DNA from 3 places in the Citricoccus sp. NPDC055426 genome. Region 1 is predicted to be linked to each of the others. Evidence: riboswitches for the same ligand, from Rfam matches in the RefSeq annotation. Region 1 holds a riboswitch; each other region holds the start of a gene.
The links. Region 1 has a riboswitch for S-adenosylmethionine ahead of AB0K08_RS02540 (flavin reductase family protein). Riboswitches for the same ligand answer to the same signal wherever they lie in the genome.

Region 1 (5,961 bases):
GACTGCACCGCGAGGCCGGCCACCACGGAGATCACGCCGGCCGAGGCCAGCAGCCCGGCGCCGACGGCGCGGACCTGGGGGATGGTCAGCAGGATGACGGACACGGCGATCACGATGATCGCGGCCTGGATCACGCGGCGCAGCAGCACGGTCTGGGTGCGGATCTTGCGGTCACGACGGTCGTCCACGCCCTCCGAGGCGTACCTGCCGAGCAGCCGCTCCTCCACGATCTGCACGATCCGCAAGGCCAGCCAGGCGAGCGAGCCGACGATCCCGGCCATCAGCAGGAAGTTCACACCGTTGAACCAGGGGTAGCCGGAGGCGGTCAGGCCCAGGGCGATCCGGGCCGCCAGCAGCACGGCCGCGGCGAGGATCGGGATGCGGCACTTGGCGACCTGACTGCGCATCCCGGGCTTGCGGCGCAGCACGGTGTTCAGCAGCAACCAGCCGACCACCACCACGGCGACCGCGATCGCCACCGCGATCGCCACCGTGGAGAGGATTCCCCAGAACGGGCCGAGCGAGTCCACCGCGCCCTCGGCGCCCTCCCGGACGCTGTCCGGGACGTTCTCGGGGGACGGGCCGGAGGTTCCGGCGGGCTCGGCGGCCGCCTCCGCCACACCCCCCGCGGAGGTCAGGACGGCGGGCATCTCGGAGAGGGGGGACAGACTGAGCATGGTTCCCAGTCTGTCATCCCGCACTTGGACGATCCTGAACAGGTGGAGAATGGACGCTGAACCTGCCGAACCCCCTGCCTCCCAGGAGCCCCACCCATGCCTGCCCTGCTTGCCACCACGGACCTGCGCGGCCGCGACTACGATCCGGCCACCGTGCTGCCCCGCGCGGAGGTGGACGTGGCCGCCGCCGTGCCGAAGGTGCTGCCGATCCTCGAGCGGGTCCGGACCGAGGGCGCCTCCGCCGTGCTGGAGCTGGGCGAGCAGTTCGACGGCGTCCGGCCCCCGTCCCTGCGGGTCCCGGCCGACCGGATCGCCGAGGCGCTCGAGACCCTGGACCCGGCCGTCCGTGCCTCCCTCGAGGAGTCCATCAGCCGCGCCCGCGCCGTCCACGCGGCCCAGTTCCCGCCCGGGTCCGAGGTGGAGCTCGCCGAGGGCGCCGTGGTGGAGAACCGCTGGGTCCCGGTGAACCGGGTGGGCCTGTACGTGCCCGGCGGCCGCGCCGTCTACCCCTCCTCCGTGGTGATGAACGTGGTCCCGGCCCAGGCCGCGGGGGTGCCCTCCCTGGCCGTCGCGTCCCCGCCGCAGAAGGACTTCGGCGGCCTGCCGCACCCCGTGATCCTGGCCGCCTGCGCCCTGCTCGGCGTGGACGAGGTCTACGCCGCGGGCGGCGCCCAGGCGGTGGCCATGTTCGCCTACGGCGTGGCGGACGACGCCGGCGCGCGGCTGTGTGCCCCCGTGGACATGGTCACGGGGCCGGGCAACATCTTCGTGGCGGCCGCCAAGCGCGCCCTGCTCGGGACCATCGGCATCGACGCCGAGGCCGGGCCCACCGAGATCGCGGTCCTGGCCGACGGCACGGCCGACGCCCGCTGGGTGGCCGCGGACCTGATCAGCCAGGCGGAGCACGATCCGATGGCCGGCTCCGTGCTGATCACCACCTCCCCCGAGCTGGCCCGGGACGTGGCGGAGCAGGTCGAGGCACAGGTGCCCGGCTCCTTCCACGAGGAGCAGATCCGCCAGGCCCTGGGCGGCCCCCAGTCCGGGATCCTGCTGGTGGACACCCTGGACGAGGCGCTGGCCGTGGCGGACGCCTATGCCGCCGAGCACCTCGAGGTGCACACCGTGGACGCGCTGGCCACGGCCCGCCGGGTGAGCAACGCCGGCGCCGTGTTCGTGGGCCCGTACTCCCCGGTGCCGCTGGGCGACTACTCCTCCGGCTCCAACCACGTGCTCCCCACCGGCGGCTCCGCCCGGTACTCCTCCGGGCTGAACACCGTGAGCTTCCTGCGCCTGCAGCAGCTGATCCGCTACACGGAGACCGGCCTGAAGGACCTGGACGCCAACATCTCCGCCCTGTCCACGGCGGAGGGCCTGCCCGCCCACGGCGAGGCCGTCTCCCTCCGCTTCCGCTGAAGCAGGTCACGGGGGTTCACAGTTCGGAAAAACCTTTGACCGTCCCAGCCGGGCCTCGTTACTCTGGACACAGAATCACGAGTTCCCGCTGTTACAGCCCTGGCTTGCGGGACGGCAACCCTCTTCACGCAGTAGTGGGGTGCTCCAGGTGAGGATTCGGCCTACCGGATGCGCCGGCAGGCAAGTACCGCGTTTCTGCCGGTGCCGTTCGGAGTACTCTCCGCGGGCGCCGCGGGGCAGATCCGCCGTCGAACGGAGGACCGAACATGACCGCTCTGGCTACCCACGAACTGCACCCGACCGCCGCCCTGGACCGTGACCTCGACCGCGAGCTGTCCACCGAGACCCTGCGCGCCGCCTTCTCCCACTTCCCCTCCGGCGTGGCGGCCCTGGCCGGCGTGGCCCACGGTGTCAAGGAGGGGCTCGTGGCCTCGTCGTTCACCGTCGGGGTCTCCCTCGAGCCGGCCCTGGTGTCGGTCGCGGTGCAGAACACCTCCCGGACCTGGCCGCGGCTGAAGCAGGCGGAACGCATCGGGATCTCCATCCTCGGCGAGGGCCAGACCAGTGTGTGCCGCCAGCTGGCCTCCAAGGAGGGCGACCGCTTCGCCGGGCTGGACGTCCGCGCCACGGACCACGGCGCCCTGCTCCTGAACGGTGCCGCCCTGTGGCTGGACACCACCGTCTACGCCGAGCTGCCGGCCGGTGACCACACCATGGTCCTGCTCGAGGTCCACGGCGTGCATGACCACTCCTCCGAGCACGAGCCGATCGTGTTCCACCGCTCCGCGTTCCGCAACCTGCGCACCGCGGAGGGCAACCAGTAGCCGGACCAGTAGCCCCGGTAGACTCCACAGGCATGCCACAGCCCAGCGCCCCCGCCCAGGTCCGCCTGGACGCCTGGCTCTGGGGCGTGCGCATGTACAAGACACGCTCGGCGGCCACCGCCGCCTGCCGGGCCGGGCACGTCCGGCTGAACGGGCAGCCCACCAAGGCCTCACAGGCGGTGCGCCCCGGGGACACCATCCGGCTGCGCCAGCCCGGCCGGGAGCGCATCCTCGAGGTCACCGGTCTGCTGGCCAAACGCGTCGGCGCCCCGGAGGCCGTCCGCCACTACATCGACCACTCCCCCGAGCCCGTGCCCCGGGAGCTGATGGCCGTGCCGCGCCGGGACCGCGGGGCCGGACGCCCGACCAAGCGGGAGCGCCGGCAGCTGGACCAGCTCCGGCGGCGCACCGAGTCCGACTAGGGTGAATCCATGAAATTTCGATACCTCGGCAACAGCGGACTCAAGATCTCCGAGATCATCTACGGCAATTGGCTCACCCACGGCTCCCAGGTCGAGAACGAGACGGCGCACGCCTGCGTGAAGGAGGCCCTGGACCAGGGCATCACGAGCTTCGACACGGCGGATGTCTACGCGAACACCAAGGCCGAGTCCGTCCTCGGCGAGGCCCTGCAGGGTCAGCGCCGCGAGTCCCTCGAGGTCTTCACCAAGGTCTACTGGCCCACCGGTCCCAGGGGCCACAATGACACCGGGCTCTCCCGCAAGCACATCATGGAGTCCATCAACGGCTCCCTGCAGCGGCTGAAGATGGACTACGTGGACCTCTACCAGGCCCACCGCTATGACGTGGAGACGCCCCTGGAGGAGACCATGCAGGCCTTCGCGGACGTCGTCCGCGCCGGCAAGGCCCTGTACATCGGGGTCTCCGAGTGGCCGGCGGACAAGATCCGGGAAGCCCACGCCATGGCCTCCCAGCTGGGCTTCCAGCTCATCTCGAGCCAGCCGCAGTACTCCATGCTGTGGCGGGTCATCGAACCCGAGGTCATCCCGGCGTGCGAGGACCTCGGACTCTCCCAGATCGTCTGGTCCCCCATGGCCGGCGGCATCCTCACCGGCAAGTACCTGCCCGGCCAGCAGCCCCCGGAGGGCTCCAGGGGCGCGGACACCGAGGGCGGCGCCCGCACCATGGCCCACCGGATGTCCGATGACGTGCTCACCGCCGTGCAGAAGCTGCGCCCCATCGCCGAGGGGCTCGGCGCCACCATGGGCCAGCTCGCCATCGCGTGGGTCCTCGCCCACCCGAACGTCGCCGGTGCCATCGTGGGAGCCTCCCGGCCGGAGCAGATCGCCGAGAACGTGAAGGCCCTGGACCTCACCCTGGATGACGCCACCCTGGGGGCCGTCGACGCCGCCATCGGGCACATCGTCACGGACGACCCCACCCTGGTCTCCGTCCCGGAGGAGCGCGCCGCCTGACCAGCCCCGCATTGTGATCAAGCCGTGATCTGGACATCCTGCAACATCACGGTATGATCACAGATAGCCGGTGTTGCCCGTTCCGCTGGACGGAGCGGGCAACACGGGGTCAAGCGCCATCAGGGGGGCTGAGCATGACCACCAAGGCAGGGCACGCTGCTGACCTTTCCCACCCGCACCATGCCCGCGCGGACCTCGGCCGTCGTTTGGCCGTGGCCTCTGGGGTCCTGGTCCTGCTGACCGGCCTGGCCGGCCCGGCCGTGGCGAGCACCCCGCCCAGCCCCAGCGAATCTCCCTCCCCCACGCAACCCGTGGCCCCCTCTCCCTCCCCGAGCCCCAGCGGCAACGCCCCGCCCGAGTTCCTCCAGTGCCCCGGGGTCCTCGTCCAGGCCGGTACCCCGGAGTTGATCGGCTTCCAGGTCTCGGATCCCGACGGCGACCGGGTCACCCTGACGGCGGCGGGCTCCTCCTGGGGGGCCGAGACCTCGATCACGGGCCACACCCTGACCTATACGGCTCCGCCGAGTTTCTCCGGCCAGGACTTCATCGCCGTCACCGCAGACGACGGTCAGGGCGGGACGGCCGTCTGTGACCTGTCGATCCGGGTGGAGGCACAGCCGGACCCCACGCCCACCCCCACACCGGCCCCCACCAGCCCCGGCCCCACCACCCCGCCGGCGCCCACGCCCACGGACCCGCCGACGCCAGATCCCACGACGCCGGCCCCCTCGCCCACCAGCACCACCCCGGCTCCCAGCCAGGAGCCGACCTCCGGGCCCGCCCCCTCCGCTGAGCCGACGCCGGCCCCGTCCTCCACCGCTCCCCCGCAGACGCCGCCCGGCGGCGGCAGCGGTGGCAACGGTGGTGACAACGGAGCCGGTGGCGCCGGCGGCGGTGACGGAGACAGCAACGGCGCCAACGGTCACGGCGGCTCCGAGTCGGTCCCCGGCACCCCGGGCGCCAGCGCCTCCGGATCCGGAGGCGGGCCGGGCAGCGGCCCGGCGTCGCCGGAGGGGAACGCCCCCTCCGGGACCGCGCCCGAGACCTCCACCACGGCCCAGCGCCTGGGCGACCTGCCCCGGGAGACCACGGTCTCGTGTTCGCTGCAGGCCGTCGAGGACGCCCGCACCCTCATCCAGGGCATCTCCGCCGGGATGGCCTCACGCCCCGGCGGCGGGAGCTTCCCGGAGGGTGGTGCCGGCGAGCAGGACGGTACGGCCCCGCAGGATGCGGACGGCGGCAGCACCCCGGTGGCGGCCCCGGAACGGGCCACTGCGGTCACCGGGTCCTCCATCTGGCTGTTCGCCGGCATGGGGGTCCTGATGCTGGTGCTCATCGGCCTCGCCGCAGCCGCCCTACCCCGCGCGGGCCGCCGGCACTAGGCTGGCCGGACGATGCGGTCGCTGGGACGGACCGCCCGCCCGTGGGCCGCCCGACATCGAGGAGGTTCAGGTTGAGCCGGTACGAGGACGAACTGGAACAGCAATTCATCGAGGAACCGGAGAACGACCTGGAGCAGCCGGCCGACGGCCGGGACGGCACCACGGACGTCGGCTCCTCCGATGACCCGGACACCCTGGACGCCATAGACCCGTTGCGCCGGGACACGTT
Region 2 (5,961 bases), 260 kb from region 1:
GGTGCGCCCCGGCGAGGTCCTGGCCATCATCGGCGCCTCGGGCTGCGGCAAGTCCACGCTGCTGCGCGCCGTGGGCGGACTGGACACCGGCAGCACGGGCGAGATCCTGCTCGGCGGTTCCCCCGCCCGCGCCTACGACTCCCGCACCGCCGTGGGGTTCCAGGAACCGCGGCTGATGCCCTGGCGGACCATCCACCAGAACGTGGCCCTCGGCCTGCCCCCGGGCACTGGCCGCACCGAGGGCCGCGAGCGGGTGGACCAGCTCCTGGAGCTGGTCGGCCTGGCGGACCACTCCCGCCACCGGCCCCGCGAGGTGTCCGGCGGCATGGCCCAGCGGACCTCACTCGCCCGAGCGCTGGCCCGCCGGCCCGGGGTCCTGCTCCTGGATGAGCCCTTCGGGGCCCTCGACGCGCTGACCCGGCTGAAGATGCAGGATCTCCTCCTGGACATCCACGCCGCCACCCCCACCACCGTCCTGCTGGTCACCCATGACGTGGACGAGGCCCTGCAGCTGGCCGACCGCATCCTGCTGCTCGGCCAGGACCCCGCCCCCGGGGCGGCGCCCGGCGCCACCGCCCGGTCCGTGGTCACCGTGCCCGGCAGCCGTCCCCGGGACCGCGGCTCCGCCGCCCTGGCAGAACTCCGCTCCGAGCTGCTCGGCGGCCTCGGCGTGGACTCCCACCGGCATTAGCCCGCCCGGGCCGGCCTGTCGGTCGGTCTGGGCCCGCCCACTCACCCTGTCCGCGCCGCATCCCTGCAGGCGCGGGACGCATCGCACCCTCGAAAGGCACCACCATGCGCTCACGCATCACCCTGTCCGCGGCCACCCTGGCCGCCGCCGCCCTCGTCCTGACCGGCTGCGTGGCCGGCGAAGGCTCCGGCGGGGCCGCTGAAGCCGGCGCCGCCAGCGACTCCGCCGGCCAGGGCGGCGAGCTGAACATCGACTTCGCCACCTACAACCCGCTCTCCCTCGTCATCAAGGAGAAGGGCTGGCTCGAGGAGGAGCTCTCGGACGAGGGTGTCACCGTGAACTGGCTCCAGTCCGCCGGCTCCAACAAGGCCAATGAGGCCCTGCGCGCCGAGGCGATCGACGTGGGCTCCACCGCCGGTTCGGCCGCCCTGCTCAGCCGCGCCAACGGCACGCCGATCAAGACCATCAGCCTCTACTCCCAGCCCGAGTGGTCCGCGCTGGTCACCACAGCGGGCTCGGACATCACCGAGGTCACGGACCTCGTCGGCCGGTCCGTGGCCGCCACCAAGGGCACGGACCCCTACTTCTTCCTCGTCCAGGCCCTGGCCGAGGCCGGCGTGGACGAGTCCGAGGTCACCGTCCAGAACCTGCAGCACGCCGACGGCAACGCCGCCCTGAACAACGGGGCCGTGGACGCCTGGTCCGGGCTGGACCCGATCATGGCCGGCGCCGAGGCCGAGGGAGCCGAGCTGTTCTACCGCAACGTGGACTTCAACACCTACGGGTTCCTCAACGCCACGGAGTCCTTCCTCGAGGAGTCGCCCGAGCTGGCCCAGGCCGTGGTGGACGTCTACGAGCGGGCCCGCGCGTGGGCCCTGGAGAACCCGGAGGAGACCGCTGAGATCCTCGCCGAGGTCGCGGGCCTGGAGCCCGAGGTCGCCACCGTCGTCATCGAGGAGCGTTCCAACCTGGACGTGGACCCGGTGCCGGGCCAGGCCCAGCTGGACGTGCTGGAGGTCGTCGGGCCCATCCTCGTGGAGACCGGGGACGTGGCCAGCCAGGAGAACGTGGACGACGCCCTCGCAGAGCTCCTCGAACCCTCCTTCGCCGAGCAGGCCACCTCATGAGTTCGCCCGTCACGACTGACGTCGCCACCCCGCCGCAGCCGGGGACCACGCACAGCCCCCGGGGCACCCGCGGTGCCCTGCGCACCCCGGCCGGCCGGGCCGCCGTCGGGGTCCTGGTCCCGGTGCTGCTGGTCGCCGCGTGGTGGGCCGCGACGGCCGCCGGGCTGTTCTCCCCCGTACAGCTGCCCGCACCGGCCTCCGTGGTCCGGGCGGGGCTGGACCTGGCCGCGGACGGGGAGCTGGGGCATCACATCGCCATCTCGGTGCAGCGGGTGCTGCTGGGCTTCGCGATCGGCGGGGTCCTCGGGCTGCTGGTGGGTTCCGTGCTGGGCCTGTCCACATGGGCGGACGCCCTGCTCTCCCCGACGATCGGGGCCGTCCGCGCCGTGCCGTCCCTGGCCTGGGTGCCGCTGCTGATCCTGTGGATGGGCATCAACGAGGACTCGAAGGTCACGCTGATCGCCATCGGCGCGTTCTTCCCGATCTTCACCAACCTCTACGCGGCCCTGAAGCACGTGGACCCGCACCTCGTGGAGGCCGGGCGGGCCTTCGGCTTCCACGGCCTGCGCCTGCTGCGCACCGTGCAGCTGCCGGCCGTGGTGCCCTCCGTGTTCTCCGGGCTGCGGCTGGCGCTGGCGCAGGCCTGGTTGTTCCTCGTGGCGGCCGAGCTCATCGCCGCCTCGATGGGACTGGGCTGGCTGCTGAGCGACTCTCAGAACAACGGGCGCACGGACCGGCTGATCCTGGCGATCATCCTGCTGGCCGTCATCGGCAAGGTCACGGACACGATCCTCGGGGTGGTGGAGCAGCGGGCCAACCGGCGCTGGGCCTGACCCACGCCGCCCCTCCCGTCAACTCCTGCCGGACCGTTCCGTGTGCTCATGAGCCAGGGGTGGAGCCGCTCAGGCCAGCAGGTGCAGGACCCAGCTCAGGCCGACCATCAGGACCGTGAGGATCGGGAAGAGAAAGACCGTCACCCAGACCAGGGCGCCCCCAGACCTGGAACCCGTGTCCGAACCGGCCGCGCGGATCCCGTCCGCCCCGGATTGCGGGACGGGTCCCACGATCGAATCGTCCAAGCCACCCCGTACCGCCGTCCGCCACTCCAGTACCGTGCCCAGCACCAGCAGGCCCACGCCCACGGCGGTCAGGGCCACGGCCGGCAACTGTCCGACACCGGCATCGAGGACCAGGACGGCGGCCACCACGGCGGCGCAGTACACCGCGCAGACCCCCAGGAACGCCCAGGTCCGCTCCACCGCCAGGCGCAGGACCCTATCGGTGGCCAGGACCAGGACGGCGAAGGCCGCCAGCAGGAGCCCTCCCGTCACCAGCAGACCGACCGTGACCTCGACCTGCCCGGACCCGAACCACCACTCGTCCGCACCGGTGGCGGTGAGGAACATCCCCACCAGGCCCAGCCCGATCCCCAGGAGCCACCGCGGGTCGCGGTCCCCCTCGATCCGGCGAAATGGCGCCGCCTGGCGGGCGTAGGCCTTCGGGTCGCCGAAGGCCTCCCGTACCGATTCCCCCGACTCGGTCAGATGGCTCTCCACGAGGACGAGAGCGTCCCCGATGAGAGGCCCGGGCACCCCGAGGAGCCGCTGTTCGAGGACGAAATCCTCCACCCAGGCCTTCTCCACGCCGGGCGCCAGCCGGGCATAGTTCAGCGGATTTCCGGACTGAGACGTCGATCCATCGTGCCCAGTTCTCATGTCAATCCCTTCCCTCGTGGCCTGCGGATTCATGGGCGTCGGGCAGCGCGCCGTCCGTGAGCATCCGGGTGGTCGCGGTGAACGCGGCCCAGCGGGCCGCCTGGTCCGCCGCTTCCCGGCGCCCCTGCTGGGTGAGCGCATAGAACTTCCGGCCGGGGCCGCCGTCGCCGGGCCGCCATTCGACCTCGAGGTGCCCGGCCTCCTCCAGCCGGCCGAGCAGCGGGTACAGGGTCCCGCCCTTGACGGTCCCGAGGCCGGCCTCGGCCAGACGCTGGATGATCGCGTAGCCGTAACTGGAGCCGTCCGTCAGGATGCGCAGCACGCACACCCCGAGCACACCCCGCAGCCACTCGCTCGGCCAGTTGTCCCCTGTCATGACTAGATCGTATGCCTGACTAGTCAGGCACGTCAACTAGTCCCGACTTGAACCGCGTCGCACGCCGTCACCCGTTTAGACCCGCGTACCGGCCGGGCCCTAGAGTGGAATCGACCATCCCGAGCGGCTGAGAGATCTGGCTCCGTGACGCCGCAGCAACCCGTGGTCCGCTCCAGCCCCCTCGGGGCGCCGCAGCGGCCACCAGGTGCTACCGCCAGATTCGATGGAAAGAAGGTTCCCCTCGTGTCTGTTGCCCCGAACGCCACCACCGCCGAAACCGCCGCCCTGCCCGCTCCGCTGCCGGCCGCCGTCGTGAATTCCGCCGACACCACCGTCCATCCGGGCCGCCCCGCCCACCTGCTGCACGGCGGTCTCGGGGACGGTCAGCCCGTCAGCGAGCAGGACCGCCTGGCCTTCTGGGATGCCGCCGCGCGCCGCCTGGACTGGGAGACGGAGTGGCACACCACCCACTCATGGACGGACCCGGACCCGCTCGCCGAGCGCGGGCCCCAGATCCGCTGGTTCGAGGGCGGGCGGCTCAACGTCGCGGTGAACTGCGTGGACCGGCACGTGGCGGCCGGCCGCGGCGAGAAGGTGGCGCTGTACTTCGAGGGCGAGCCGGGCGACCGCCGCGCCGTCACCTACGCGCAGCTGCAGCGAGAGGTCAGCCAGGCCGCCAACGCGCTGACCGAGCTGGGCATCGTCAAGGGCGACCGCGTGGTCGTCTACCTGCCCGTGCTGGTGGAGACGGTGGTCATCACGCTGGCCTGCGCCCGGATCGGAGCCGTGCACTCACTCGTGTTCGGCGGCTTCTCGGCCGAGGCGCTGAAGTTCCGCGTGGAGGACACCGGCGCCAAGCTGCTGGTGACCTCCGAGGGCCAGTTCCGCCGCGGCCAGGCCGTGCCGGTCAAGGCCAACGCGGACGCCGCCGTGGCCGGGGACAACGCGATCGAGCACGTGCTGGTGCTCAACCGCACCGGGCACACGGACGTGGCATGGACCCCAGGCCGGGACGTGTGGTGGCACGAGATCGTGGACCGCCAGCCCACCACCCACACCCCCGAGGCCTTCGACGCCGAGACCGAGTTGTTCATCATGTACACCTCCGGCACCACGGGCCAGCCCAAGGGCCTCGTACACACCTCCGGCGGCTACCTCACCCAGGCCTCCTGGTCCCACGACTTCCTGTTCTCGAACCCGGATGTGGACGCGCGGGAGCATGACGTGCACTGGTGCACCGCAGACCTCGCCTGGGTCACCGCCCACACCTACGAGATCTACGGCCCGCTCTCCAACGGCGTCACCCAGGTCATCTACGAGGGCGTGCCGAACGCGCCGCACCCGGGCCGGCACTTCGAGGTCATCGAGCGCTACGGCGTGACCTCGTACTACACCGCGCCGACGCTTGTGCGCTCCCTCATGGGCTGGTTCCCCGAGGGGATCCCCGCGGAGTACGACCTGTCCAGCATCCGCCTCGTCGGCACCGTGGGCGAGGCCGTGAACCCGGAGGCCTGGACCTGGGCGCGCACCCAGATCGGCCGGGACCGGCTCGCCGCGCTGGATGCGCAGCTGCAGGCCGAGACGGACGACGGCGGCGCGCGGGTGGCGCGCGACGGTTCAGTGGGCGTGCCGATGGTGGACACCTGGTGGCAATCCGAGACCGGCGCGACCATCCTCTCCCCGCGGCAGACCGATGAGCGGTTCAAGCCCGGCTGCGGATCCCGCCCCCTGCCCGGGGTGGACGTGGCCGTGGTGGACGACGCCGGCGAGCGCGTTGCCGCCGGCCTGCAGGGCAAGGTGGTGGTGACCCGCACCGGCCCGGCCATGGCCCGCACCGTGTGGGGCAACCCGCGGCGCTATTACACCTCCTACTGGAAGGACTACGCCGAGCAGGGCTGGTTCCTGGCCGGGGACGGGGCGAAGTACGACGAGGATGCGGACCTCTGGATCCTCGGCCGCATCGACGACGTCATCAACATCTCCGGGCACCGGCTGTCCACCATCGAGATCGAGTCCGCACTGGTCTCCCACCCGGGCGTGGTGGAGGCCGGG
Region 3 (5,961 bases), 140 kb from region 1:
TCTACTCCCCGACACCCACCCACCGCTTCAGAGAACGGACGTGCGTCAACCATGGCAGGAGACAACGTCGGCAGCTGGTTCGCCGTCGGCACCATCGGATCCATCATCACGGCAGGCGCGGCCTCCGCCGTGCCCTGGTACATGGGGATAGACGGCATCGGGCTCAACTTCATCGTGGCCCTGTGCGTCGCGTCCGGGATCTTCGCCCTCGTGGCACTGATCGCCTTCGCCGGGTTCCTCAACCTGGTGGTGAGGTACCTGCGGGAGATCAGTGACCAGACGTACACGGAGCGCTCGAGGCCAGCTGGCCGGTGACGGAGAACAACACACCCTGACGAACGGCTCCGCGATGGAACACAATGGTGCCCACCGCGTTGCCGACACCCGGCCGACCCCAGGAGCACCCATGTCCTTCCAGGCCTACCTCGACACCATCGAGGACAAGACCGGACTCACCCCACGCCAATTGCTCGAGATCGCCCAGGGCAAGGGGTATGGCGATCCCTCGGTGAAGGCCGGTGAGATCCTCGACTGGCTCAAGGCCGACTACGGGCTCGGGCGCGGCCACGGCATGGCCCTGGTGCACGTCATCAAGAAGGGCCCGCAGATCGACGCGAAGCATGTCGGGTCCACGGGCTCCCACCGGGACGAGTCGGACGTGCTCTGGCTGGATGGCCAGTCCAGCAGACCCGCGTGATCACACCGGCCCCCGCCCGAAAGCCGTCCGTTGAGTAATCGAGGCACGCGCCTGAGGTTCACCGGCCACATCGCCGGCGCCGGGACCGCCGGCGGGATGCGACTGGTGCTCGGATGCTGGACGGCGTCCCCGCACGGGATGTTCGCGGACGTCATGATCCAGCGCCCGGACGGGCACCGCATCCTGCTGGCCCCTGATCAGTGGGTCGCCGAGTTCGTCTCCGCGACCTACACTTTCGACGAGGTGCAGCAGGTGCCGGTCAGCATCCAGAGGTCCGACGCCGGCGCTGCCGCCGGCTCCCGCTGGCACGTCACCGCCGGACCGCTGGACTGGTACTTCGAGGTGGGGCGGCGCCACGCCCTGGGGCATCTGCTGCGGGCGGTGCCCGGCCCGGTGGGAACATCTCTGACCATGGCCAGGATCACCGACCGGGTGGCCGGGGTGGTGATGCCGGGGGTGCGGACCCTGGGCACCGCTGGCAACGACCGCACCGAGTGGTATGCCGCCCGGGACCTGCACCGCCTCGCCGCCTCTCGTGCGACGTGGGATGGGGAGGACCTGGGGGCCCTGGCGGACCTGGATCCCCCGGCGGACTTCGGATTCAGCTCCACCCCGCGGTTTCCCAGCCTGACCACGTTGACGAGCACCGTGCGGATCCGCCCGGAAGCCTCGGGCTGAAGATTTCCATTGCGCACAACTGAATTGTGCGCAATACTTTCTGCATGAGCGGCACCGATACTGCACCCACGCTGCAGCTGGAGAAACAGGTCTGCTTCGCCCTGTATTCGGCGGCCCGCGCGGCACAGCAGGCCTACCGCCCGTTGCTGGACGAGCTGGGACTGACCTACCCGCAGTACCTGGTGCTGTTGGTGCTCTGGGAGCAGGATGGACCGTCCGTCTCTGAGCTCGGCGCGCGCCTGCACCTGGACAGCGGCACGCTCTCGCCGCTGCTGCGCCGCCTGGACACCCACGGGTTCATCACCCGCCGGCGCCAGGAAGCGGACTCCCGCCGCGTGACCGTCCACCTGACCGAGGCGGGCGACGCCCTCCGCGAGCGCGCGGTGGACGTCCAGCGTTGCCTGCTGGACGCCGTCGGGCTCTCCGGCCCCGAGCTGCTGGCGCTGCGGGACCTCTCCCGGCGCTTCGTGAGCGCCGGCTGACCAACTCACAGCACCACCCCGACCCGAAGGAGACCACCATGCAGACCATCTACACCGCCGAGGCCCTGGCCACCGGAGGCGGCCGCGACGGCCGCACCCAGACCGCGGACGGCACCATCAGCCTGGACCTGGCTGTCCCGCAGGAGATGGGCGGCTCCGGTGACGGCGCCAACCCCGAGCAGCTCTTCGCCGCCGGCTTCGCGGCCTGCTTCCACTCCGCCCTGCAGATGGTGGCCCGCAAGGCCAAGGCAGACCTGGGCGAGTCCAGCGTGGGTGCCCGCGTGGGCATCGGTCCCAACGACGCCGGCGGCTTCGGCCTCGAGGTCACCCTCGAGGTGGTGGTGCCGAACCTGTCGGCCGAGCAGGCCCAGGAGCTCGCCGACCAGGCCCACCAGGTGTGCCCGTATTCCAACGCCACCCGCGGCAACATCGATGTCCACGTGAACGTGGTGCAGGACTGATGCCCACGCTGTACGATTTCGCCGCCCCCACCGTGGCCGGCCAGGAGCAGCCGCTCGCCGACTACGCCGGACAGGTGGCCGTGGTGGTCAACACCGCCAGCAAGTGCGGCCTGACGCCCCAGTACGAGGGCCTGCAGGAGCTCTACGCCGAGTACCAGGACCGGGGTCTGGTGGTGCTGGGCTTCCCCTGCAACCAGTTCGCGAACCAGGAACCCGGCACGGACGCCGAGGCCAGCGAGTTCTGCCAGCTGAACTACGGGGTCGACTTCCCCATGTTCGCCAAGGTGGACGTCAACGGCTCCGGCTCCCACCCCCTATTCGGCTGGCTGCGCAAGGAGACCTCCGGGCTGCTCGGCGGGGCCATCAAGTGGAACTTCACCAAGTTCCTCATCGGCCGGGACGGGCGGGTCATCGAGCGTTTCGCGCCAGCCACCGGACCGGAGAAGATGCGCAGCGCGATCGAGGCGGCCCTGGAGGCGCCGGCGGGCTGAGGTCCTGGAGAACCTGGCAGGCCACCCTGCGTCTCACGGCGTCATCTCCGTCCCCTGCACCCGGGTGATCGGCTCAAACACCGCCAGGATGACGGACCAAGACCGCCGGCATGCCCCGGGCCCGCCCCGCCGATAGCGTCGGCGGCGAATCACGAGTGCCACACACAGCGAACCCTGGTTCCGTGGCCGGCAACCCTCCGCACGTGTGGGGTGCCCCAGGTGAGGATTCGGCCCGCAGCCCACTGGTGCGGGCAAGACGCGAGCCAAGGTAGGGAAGACAGGCCATGAGCACGTCCACACTGAGAATCGACTCCGAGGCATCCGTGGTCCACGGCCTGGACATCGGCCGCACCCGGCCGGCCATGAAGTGGGTGTGGATCCTCGGCCTGGGTGGGGTGTTCTTCGAGGCCTACGCCGGTGCGGCCCTCGCCTCCGGTCTCGATCCGCTGACCCGCGAGTTGGGCCTGAGCCCCGTCCAGGTCTCCCTGGTGACGAGCACCTACATGTTCGTGGCGATCTTCGTCTGCCCCTTCGCCGGAGGCCTGGCGGACAAGTTCGGGCGGCTGAACATCCTCCTGGCAGCCAAGGCCTTCGCCCTGGTCGCCATGGTGATCGGACTGTCCGCGGGCAGCTTTGAGATCCTCATCCTCTCCCGCGTGCTCGCCGGCGTGGCCTGGGCCATGGACTTCGGAGCGCTGCTGACCTATATCTCCGAGTTCCTGCCGGCACGGCACCAGAGCAAGCTCAACCGCTGGCAGGGCATGTGGTATGTGGCCACCACCACCAACCTGCTCTTCACCTTCGGCATCTACCACCTCGGGGTCGGCACCTCGATCTGGCGCTGGTTGCTGGGCAGCTGCGCCGTCGTCGCACTGGCGCTCCTCGTCTCCCAGCGGGCCGTGCTGGTGGAGTCCCCGCGGTGGCTGGCCTCCAAGGGCCGGTACGCCCAGGCCGCCGCCGCCCTGCAGCGGATGTACGAGTTCCCCGGCGCCGAGGTCACCGCCGCCCCGGACAGCGCGGCGACCGAGACGACCCAGCACGACGCCGGCCGGCTGGCCACGCTGTTCCGCCCGCCCTACCTGCGGCGCACCATCCTGGCCAACGTCGCCTGGGTCGCGGAAGCCTGCCAGTACTACGCAATCGGCTGGTACCTACCGATCATCGCCCTGACCCTGTTCGGAGAGAGCTTCGCGGGAGCCACGCTCGGGGCCGCGGCGTTCAACGTCCTGGGCATCGTCGGTGGTTTCGCCGCAGCCGGGCTGGCGTCCCGGTTACGCATCCGCGGTGCCGTCCAGCTCGGCTTCGCCGCCTGCGCGGTGATCCTCGTCGTCTTCGGGCTCACGCTCGAGTCCGCTCCCCTGGCGGTGGCCATCCTGCTGCCGTCCTTGTTTATCCTCTTCCACTCAGGCCTGGCGGCCCCGGGCGGTGCGGCCCTGTCCGCACTGGCGTATCCGAGCCACCTCCGCGGACTGGGCATGGGCGTCTCCACCACCTTCTGCAACATCGGCGCGGCCGCGGGCCTGTTCCTGTTCCCGCTGCTGCAGGCCTGGTTGGGTACCTCCGGCGCGATCGTCGCCATGGCCGCCGTGCCGTTCGTCGGTTTCCTCACCGCCACCCTCATCAAGTGGGACCCGGACCGGCTCAAGAGCCCTTCTCCAGATGCCGACCCCGCTTTCGCGGCACTCACGAGCGGACCCGTTACCGCAGAGCAACTGCGCGCCTGACGCCAGCGTCACCTCTTACCGCGGCAGGAATCAGCGTCAGTCGGGTCTCGCGGCCTGTCATGGGCCGGAGGCATCTGGGTGCCATTGGGCCGCGGGTCGTGCTTCAAAGGCACCGCAGACCTACCCTCTCTGCAGGCCGGAGGCCTTGTTAGCCTGTGCGTACGCACGCCCTGAACGACCGACCGCAAGAGGCAGGTAGCCGTGTCAACCATCGACCCCGAAGAGACCCGAGGCCATTCCAAGAACCCGGCCGAGGCCACCCGTGAGACGTCGGGCCACAGCATCGACGGGGACACCCCGCCAGCCGAGGGCACCAGCGCGGAGCCCACCAACAACGAGCTCGACAAGGACCAGCGAGGCGTCGGTGCCAAGAACAAGGCCTGGCTGGTGGCCCTGCTGGTCCTGGTCCTGGTCTTCGTCGGCTTCTGGATCGCCGGCTCGATCGCCGGACTGTTCTGAGCGTCCGCCGAGGCGTTGCCACCACCGATCGTTTCATCACGCCGACCGACCTGGCCCGTCCAAGGAGGATGTCATGACCCATCACGTGAGTTCGATGCTCGAGACCTATCCGAAGGACTTGGGCACGATCGACCGAGAGAAGCTGGCCCAGTGCATCGAGGCGTGTTTCGAGTGCGCCCAGACCTGCACCGCTTGTGCGGACGCCTGCCTGGCCGAGGACAACGTCGCCGACCTCCGGCAGTGCATCCGGTTCAACCTGGACTGCGCAGACCTCTGCGCAGCCACGGGCCGGGTCCTCTCCCGCCAGACCGGCAACAATGCCGAGACCACCCGCGCCCTGCTCGAGGCCTGCCGGACCGCGTGCCGGGTGTGCGCCGATGAGTGCGGCCAGCATGCCGAGATGCACGCGCACTGCACGGTCTGCGCCGAGGCGTGCCGCCGGTGCGAGCAGGCGTGCGCCGAGCTGCTCGAGTCATTGGGATGAGGACAGGACTTCCGTTCTTCCAGGTGAAAGTGCCATTGCCCCCTCCACTACACCTCCCTAGGGTCCACAGTGATACGGGTCACATTCCAGCGGCTGTGCATGGAGTGCGCCTGAACGTCATGTGACCCACCAGGAGAAAATGTGAAGACCCAAGCCGCCGTCATCGTGGAACCCGGCAAGGGCTTCCGGATCGAGGAGCTCGACCTCTCCGAGCCCGGCCCCGGAGAGGTCCTGCTCCGATACGCCTACTCGGGACTGTGCCACTCCGACCTCCACATCCTGCAAGGCGACTCCGAGGCACGATTGCCCCTCGTCGGCGGACACGAGGGCTCGGCTGTCGTCCAGAAGGTCGGGCCGGGGGTGACGCGGGTCCGGGAGGGCGACCACGTGGTCTGCTCCTTCATCCCCAACTGCGGCACGTGCCGCTGGTGCGCCACCGGCCAGCAGGCCCTGTGCGATCTGGGCGCGAACGCCCTGGTGGGCAA

Region 2: another riboswitch for S-adenosylmethionine. It lies ahead of AB0K08_RS01370 (AMP-binding protein); the one in region 1 lies ahead of AB0K08_RS02540 (flavin reductase family protein).
Region 3: another riboswitch for S-adenosylmethionine. It lies ahead of AB0K08_RS01930 (MFS transporter); the one in region 1 lies ahead of AB0K08_RS02540 (flavin reductase family protein).

The regions. Positions count from the first base shown of each region.
Region 1 is NZ_JBFARZ010000001.1:554,187-560,147, reverse strand. It holds gene AB0K08_RS02550 (mechanosensitive ion channel family protein) at 1-677, opposite strand, end outside; gene hisD (histidinol dehydrogenase) at 774-2,090, shown strand; SAM riboswitch class IV at 2,164-2,283, shown strand; gene AB0K08_RS02540 (flavin reductase family protein) at 2,357-2,914, shown strand; gene AB0K08_RS02535 (RNA-binding S4 domain-containing protein) at 2,947-3,336, shown strand; gene AB0K08_RS02530 (aldo/keto reductase family protein) at 3,346-4,350, shown strand; gene AB0K08_RS02525 (Ig-like domain-containing protein) at 4,485-5,732, shown strand; gene AB0K08_RS02520 (hypothetical protein) at 5,804-5,961, shown strand, end outside.
Region 2 is NZ_JBFARZ010000001.1:294,805-300,765, reverse strand. It holds gene AB0K08_RS01395 (ABC transporter ATP-binding protein) at 1-691, shown strand, start outside; gene AB0K08_RS01390 (aliphatic sulfonate ABC transporter substrate-binding protein) at 796-1,818, shown strand; gene AB0K08_RS01385 (ABC transporter permease) at 1,815-2,651, shown strand; gene AB0K08_RS01380 (hypothetical protein) at 2,721-3,533, opposite strand; gene AB0K08_RS01375 (PadR family transcriptional regulator) at 3,535-3,909, opposite strand; SAM riboswitch class I at 4,021-4,139, shown strand; gene AB0K08_RS01370 (AMP-binding protein) at 4,267-5,961, shown strand, end outside.
Region 3 is NZ_JBFARZ010000001.1:414,319-420,279, reverse strand. It holds gene AB0K08_RS01960 (hypothetical protein) at 52-315, shown strand; gene AB0K08_RS01955 (DUF4287 domain-containing protein) at 407-697, shown strand; gene AB0K08_RS01950 (hypothetical protein) at 728-1,375, shown strand; gene AB0K08_RS01945 (MarR family transcriptional regulator) at 1,420-1,857, shown strand; gene AB0K08_RS01940 (organic hydroperoxide resistance protein) at 1,896-2,318, shown strand; gene AB0K08_RS01935 (glutathione peroxidase) at 2,318-2,809, shown strand; SAM riboswitch class IV at 2,957-3,073, shown strand; gene AB0K08_RS01930 (MFS transporter) at 3,094-4,533, shown strand; gene AB0K08_RS01925 (DUF6480 family protein) at 4,735-4,992, shown strand; gene AB0K08_RS01920 (four-helix bundle copper-binding protein) at 5,066-5,476, shown strand; gene AB0K08_RS01915 (NDMA-dependent alcohol dehydrogenase) at 5,618-5,961, shown strand, end outside.